2 linked regions of the Heyndrickxia acidicola genome follow. The protein of the gene in region 2 binds, or shares a complex with, the protein of the main gene of each other region. Links are inferred from orthologs where the notes say so. Each region holds a gene or a part of one and is shown on either strand. Other genes may lie near its edges.

Region 1 (3,217 bases), 3.4 Mb from region 2 along the record:
ATGCAAACCAAAAAGCGCTTCTTTCAGGAGGAACACCTGCTACTGGACGTCCGGTATTGCTGGGTATTACGAAAGCATCTCTTGAAACGGATTCCTTCTTATCTGCTGCATCATTCCAGGAAACAACAAGAGTCCTAACTGATGCTGCTATTAAAGGAAAACGCGATGAACTTCTTGGTCTGAAAGAGAATGTAATTATTGGTAAACTCGTTCCAGCTGGAACAGGAATGCAGCGTTACCGTAAAGCTACTGCTGAAATTGTTGAAGAAGAAGTAACGGTTGAACAGTAGAATAAATACAGATTGCAGTGCTGGTTTTAATAACCAGTACTGCTCTTTATTAATATTTTATTTTTAATGTTGACATTAAAAAATGAAAATGATACTATATTCAAGGTGCTCCTATCAATAACCTGTAGCTTTGGAGGATATCATAAATGTCTTATGAAAAAGTATTGCAGGCCAAAGAATTCATTGTAGGAACGAAACAAACAGTCAAGGCATTAAAGTCAGGCAAAGCAAACGAACTAATTGTGGCGGATGATGCTGATCCAAACATTACAGTTAAAGTAGTGGAGATTGCTCTGGAAAATGATATACCAGTACACCATGTGGATTCTATGAAAAAGCTTGGTAAGGCATGCGGTATTCATGTTGGTGCTTCAGCTGTTGCTGTTATTTATTAAAACTGTTTTTGCAACTCTATTTGCAAGAACTTTGTTTTTACTTTAAAATGAACCACCTGGATGTGTGGGCTTCAACAAAAGCGAAGGGAGGAAACAAAACATGCCTACTATTAATCAGTTAGTGCGCAAACCACGTCAATCAAAATTGACTAAATCAAAATCACCAGCACTTAACAAGGGATATAACAGTTTCAAGAAAGTAAACACAGACTTATCTTCACCTCAAAAACGTGGAGTATGTACTCGTGTTGGTACTATGACACCAAAAAAACCGAACTCAGCTTTACGTAAATACGCTCGTGTTCGTTTAACAAATGGTATCGAGGTTACTGCTTATATTCCTGGTATCGGCCACAACCTTCAAGAGCACAGTGTTGTTCTTATCCGTGGCGGACGTGTTAAGGACTTACCGGGAGTACGTTACCACATCGTTCGCGGTGCATTAGATACTGCGGGTGTTGACGGACGTAGACAAGGACGTTCTAAATACGGTACTAAGAGACCAAAAGAAAAAAAATAATCTTAAATTAATTAGTTAAAAGATAGATTTTCTGAAAGGAGGAAAAACAATGCCACGTAAAGGACCTGTTTCAAAAAGAGACGTATTACCAGATCCTATTTATAACTCAAAATTAGTTACACGTTTAATCAACAAAATGATGGTAGACGGCAAGAGAGGTAAATCTCAAACTATTCTTTACTCATCATTTGATTTAATTCGTGAACGTTCAGGCAAAGATCCAATCGAAGTGTTTGATCAAGCACTTAAAAATATTATGCCAGTACTTGAAGTTAGAGCGCGCCGTGTAGGTGGTGCAAACTATCAAGTACCAGTAGAGGTACGCCCAGAAAGACGTACAACTCTTGGACTTCGCTGGTTAGTAAACTATTCTCGCCTTCGCGGTGAAAAAACTATGGAAGAGCGCCTTGCTAACGAAATTCTTGATGCTGCTAACAATACTGGTGCTGCAGTTAAGAAACGTGAAGACACTCACAAAATGGCTGAAGCTAACAAAGCATTCGCTCACTACCGTTGGTAATCTAACAAACACACTAAAATTCATCCTAAAACTAGGAAGGAGAAAAAGTAGATGGCAAGAGAGTTCTCCTTAAATAATACTCGTAATATTGGTATCATGGCTCACATCGATGCTGGTAAAACAACAACTACTGAGCGTGTACTTTATTATACTGGCCGTATCCACAAGATCGGTGAGACTCATGAAGGTGCATCTCAAATGGACTGGATGGAGCAGGAACAAGAGCGTGGTATCACCATTACATCTGCTGCAACAACTGCGCAATGGAAAGGTCACCGCGTAAACATCATCGATACTCCAGGACACGTAGACTTCACTGTTGAAGTTGAACGTTCTTTGCGTGTACTTGATGGTGCGGTTGCTGTTCTTGATGCTCAATCTGGTGTTGAGCCACAAACTGAAACAGTTTGGCGCCAAGCTACAACATACGGTGTTCCCCGTGTAGTATTCGTTAATAAAATGGATAAAATCGGTGCTGACTTCTTATATTCTGTAGGCACATTGCATGATCGCCTTCAAGCTAACGCTCAAGCAATCCAATTGCCTATCGGTGCAGAAGACCAATTCGAAGGCATCATTGACCTTGTAGAAATGAAAGCTATTTTTTACGGGAATGACCTTGGAACTGATATTGAAGAGCGCGAAATTCCAGCTGAATATCAAGACCAAGCTGATGAATATCGTGAAAAGTTAATTGAAGCTGTAGCAGAGCTTGATGAAGAATTAATGGAAAAATACCTAGGCGGAGAAGAAATTACAAATGCTGAACTTAAAGCAGCTATTCGTAAAGGTACTGTTAATGTAGAATTCTATCCAGTAATCTGTGGATCTGCTTTCAAAAACAAAGGTGTTCAATTAATGCTTGATGCAGTTATTGACTATCTTCCATCTCCAGTAGATGTACCTGCTATCAAAGGTACAACTCCTGATACAGATGAAGAAGTTCTACGTCCTTCTAGCGACGAAGAGCCATTCTCTGCTCTTGCATTCAAAGTTATGACGGATCCATATGTAGGTAAGTTGACATTCTTCCGTGTATACTCTGGAACACTTCAATCTGGTTCTTACGTACAAAACTCAACAAAAGGCAAGCGTGAACGTGTAGGACGTATCCTGCAAATGCATGCGAACCACCGTGCTGAAATCTCTGAAGTATATGCAGGAGATATCGCTGCGGCTGTTGGTTTAAAGGATACTACTACAGGTGATACTCTATGTGATGAAAAGAGCCTTGTAATCTTAGAATCAATGGAATTCCCTGAACCAGTTATCCAATTGTCTGTAGAACCAAAATCAAAAGCTGACCAAGACAAAATGTCTACGGCGCTTCAAAAACTTCAAGAAGAAGATCCAACTTTCCGTGCGCATACTGACCAGGAAACTGGACAAGTTATCATTGCTGGTATGGGTGAGCTTCACTTAGATATCATTGTTGACCGTATGAAACGTGAGTTTAAAGTAGAAGCAAATGTGGGTGCACCTCAGGTTGCAT
Region 2 (3,281 bases):
GATCGGTGATTACTTCGAAATTTTTGATATTTTTATCATGATATTAATCCAGCTGGGGGAACATAAAGCCGTTAAAGATACCATTACTGCCTTATTTGAAGAACGCGAGGTTCCGGCAGACAGAATGGAGCATTACGAGAAGCTGCTTCAATTCAGCCAAAAAAGAATTCCCCAAAAGGAAGAGAAAAAGGATTTTCCAAATACAGAGGACTTGCAGCCAACATCTATTTTAAGAAATCTTGAGGTGAAAGAGCAGGTATTTAGAGCAGCACAGCTCAACTATGAAAATATTTATCCTTACATGGCTGAGCTAAGGGAGTTTCTTGAAAACCCTCATAACCATCCGTTTGTGAAATCAATGGTCGTGAATGTATTGAAGGAACATGGGGTTGAAAGGCCAGCGTTTATTAGAAAATTTACCTTTGAAGAGCAGGTAGTGCCTTCAGAGCTTCCGGCAGTTTTTGAAACCCCTTTTTATTTGGAATTTATAGAATACCTAAGAAAAGAAGTGGAGGATAAGAACCCTACTTTATATCAACAAATAAAGATTGTTGTAGACCGGCATTTTTTCATATTGTATCCTTTCGAACCAATCCCGATGTCTGCTCCTGTATGGGCAGCAGCCTACTTCCTTTTTGTCCAGGAAATGTATCAGGATGGGATAGATCCTGAAATCACCGCCCAACAGTTTGGCGTGGATAGGGAAACGCTGGAAAAGGCACTCAGGTGGATCGATGAGATAGAAGAAATTTCTTTGCCGATTGTATAGCTCCTTCTTGAAACAGCTAAAACCTATGATATAATGTAATGGTTGTAATGTGTAATTTTTTCAACCCTTTTCATTTTTCTTTTTAAAATGGATTATGGCTGTCGAATTGGACATGCCTGTCTATTAAATTAGTTCATTACACTATCAAATATAGATTGTTGGAGGGAAAGGTATGTCAGCAAAATGGGAAAAGCTTGAAGGCAATCAAGGCGTATTAACAGTTGAAGTTGATGTTGAAACTGTTAACAACGGTCTGGATGCAGCTTTCAAAAAAGTATCAAAACAAATTAATATTCCAGGATTCCGTAAAGGGAAAGTTCCTCGTCCATTTTTTGAAAAGCGTTTTGGTGTAGAATCACTTTATCAGGATGCTTTGGATGTAATTCTTCCAGAAGCGTATGCTCAAGCTGTTGAAGAAACAGGCATTACACCTGTTGACCAGCCAAACATCGATATCGAGCAAATGGAAAAGGGAAAAGAGTTAATCTTCAAAGCAACTGTTACAGTTAAACCTGAAGTTAAGCTTGGAGAATATAAAGGCTTAGAAGTTGAAAAGGTTGACACAGAAGTAAAGGCTGAAGATATTGAAAATGAATTGAAATCTCTTCAGGAGCGTTATGCTGAACTTGTTGTTCGTGAAGAAGGCGCTGCTGAAAACGGCGATACAGTTGTCCTTGATTTCGAAGGCTTCGTAAATGGAGAAGCATTTGAAGGCGGACAAGCTGACAACTATTCTTTAGAGCTTGGCAGCGGAAGCTTTATCCCGGGATTTGAAGAGCAATTAGTTGGTTTAGCTGCAGGAGAAGAAAAGGATGTCGAAGTAGCATTCCCTGAAGAATACCATGCTGCTGAATTAGCTGGTAAACCTGCAGTATTCAAAGTGAAAATCCATGAAATCAAAACAAAAGAACTTCCTGCGTTAGATGATGAATTTGCTAAAGACGTAGATGAAGAAGTGGAAACACTTGACCAATTAAAAGAGAAGCTTGAGAAAAACTTAAAAGAATCAAAAGAACACCAAGCTAAGCATGCAACTGAGGATGCGATTGTAGAAAAAGCTGCAGAAAATGCTGAAATTGATATTCCTGAAGCAATGATCGATACAGAACTAAACCGCATGATGCAGGAATTCGAACAACGTCTTCAAATGCAAGGTTTAAACCTTGACCTGTACTTCCAATTCTCTGGTCAGGATGAGAAGGCTCTTCGCGACCAAATGAAAGAGGATGCACAAAAACGTGTTCGCATGAACTTGACTTTAGAAGCAATTGCAGAAGCTGAAAACATTGAAGTAAGCGAAGAAGAAGTGGAAGCTGAATTAACAAAAATGGCTGAAGCTTACAATATGTCTGCAGAGGACATTAAAAAAGCCCTTGGCAGCCTTGACGGCGTTAAAGGCGATTTAAAAGTTCGCAAAGCAGTTGAATTTCTTGTACAAAACAGTAAGACTGCTGCATAATAGTAATAATATAAGATTTCTGGATCAATCCCAAAACAAGGCACGACGTTATTCGTGCCTTGTTTTCTACAATGTAAGAAAAAATTCTTTTCAAAAATCATACATAAAAGTAGAATATAAAATACGAATTGGGGAAAATCTTGATTAAGTAGGATTTAATGAGATCAATGGCGAATGTATATGTAAGCTTTAAAATTTCCTGTCCTACATAGAAGTATGATACAATCCAATACATAACTGTTTTTAGACGGGTTCTTTACAAAAAAAATTAGCCTATGCAGGAGAATGCGGCAAGGAAAAGGGAATCCCGCTTCCTTTCCTGTCTTTTCAAACGTCTAAGCTAATGAGAGGCTAGTATTCTTTATAAGGGGTGAAAGTCATTGTTTAAATTCAACGATGAAAAGCAGCAGCTTAAATGTTCATTTTGTGGTAAAACACAAGATCAGGTCCGCAAGTTAGTTGCAGGACCGGGAGTCTATATATGCGACGAATGTATTGAGCTTTGTACTGAAATTGTAGAGGAAGAGCTTGGTACCGAAGAAGAAATTGAGCTGAAAGATATTCCTAAACCAACTGAGATCCGTGAAATTCTTAAAGAGTATGTCATTGGCCAGGATCAGGCGAAGAAAGCGCTTGCTGTAGCGGTTTATAATCATTACAAGCGTATTAATTCCAATAGTAAAATTGATGAAGTAGAGCTTGCCAAAAGTAATATCTGCTTAATCGGGCCGACAGGAAGCGGGAAAACCCTACTGGCACAAACACTCGCAAGAATTTTGAATGTTCCATTTGCCATTGCTGATGCTACATCATTAACAGAAGCCGGTTATGTAGGCGAGGATGTTGAAAATATTCTTCTTAAATTGATTCAGGCTGCAGATTATGATGTAGAAAAAGCGGAAAAAGGAATTATCTATATCGATGAGATTGATAAAGTAGCAAGAAAATCAGAAAACCCGTCTATTACACGTGATGTTTCTGGTGAAGGAGTTCAGCAGGCATTGCTGAAAATTCTTGAAGGAACTGTTGCAAGCGTTCCTCCTCAGGGTGGAC

What was found. Proteins that work in one complex are often made in the same cells at the same time.
Region 1: the proteins of tig (region 2) and rpsG are in contact, whole or in part, in a crystal structure (PDB 3GTY), measured with the Thermotoga maritima proteins. The link is inferred for Heyndrickxia acidicola from one-to-one orthologs. Residues at the interface, in WP_004081061.1 of Thermotoga maritima: Glu122, Val124, Val129, Leu130, Tyr133, Glu188, Gly259, Ile262, Tyr263, Glu266, Ser270, Glu273, Gln274, Glu277, Arg308, Gln311, Ile312, Ser315, Tyr316, Glu325, Arg329, Arg336, Leu363, Phe366, Trp367, Arg373, Leu377, Arg381, Leu384, Glu387; in WP_004081843.1 of Thermotoga maritima: Lys34, Lys52, Lys55, Glu59, Arg62, Gln63, Glu66, Asn67, Lys69, Val71, Arg95, Ala109, Lys110, Lys111, Gly112, Arg113, Pro114, Glu117, Glu121, Ile124, Ala125, Tyr127, Asn128, Asn129, Thr130, Gly131, Lys135, Asp139, Arg142, Met143.

What each region holds. Positions count from the first base shown.
Region 1 is NZ_KV440953.1:3,518,732-3,521,948, forward strand. What follows is about bases 1-2,989. They hold rpsG (30S ribosomal protein S7), read left to right. Parts: upstream 1-1,254; coding sequence 1,255-1,725; downstream 1,726-2,989. Other genes in these bases: rpoC (DNA-directed RNA polymerase subunit beta'), read left to right, coding at 1-290; A5N88_RS16385 (50S ribosomal protein L7ae-like protein), read left to right, coding at 437-685; rpsL (30S ribosomal protein S12), read left to right, coding at 786-1,205; fusA (elongation factor G), read left to right, coding at 1,777-2,989. Outside these bases: more of fusA, read left to right, coding at 2,990-3,217.
Region 2 is NZ_KV440953.1:131,151-134,431, forward strand. Bases 140-3,084 are described here. They hold tig (trigger factor), read left to right. Parts: upstream 140-941; coding sequence 942-2,228; downstream 2,229-3,084. Other genes in these bases: A5N88_RS00550 (tetratricopeptide repeat protein), read left to right, coding at 140-769; clpX (ATP-dependent protease ATP-binding subunit ClpX), read left to right, coding at 2,609-3,084. Outside these bases: more of A5N88_RS00550, read left to right, coding at 1-139; more of clpX, read left to right, coding at 3,085-3,281. UniProt on the Bacillus subtilis protein: Involved in protein export. Acts as a chaperone by maintaining the newly synthesized protein in an open conformation. Functions as a peptidyl-prolyl cis-trans isomerase.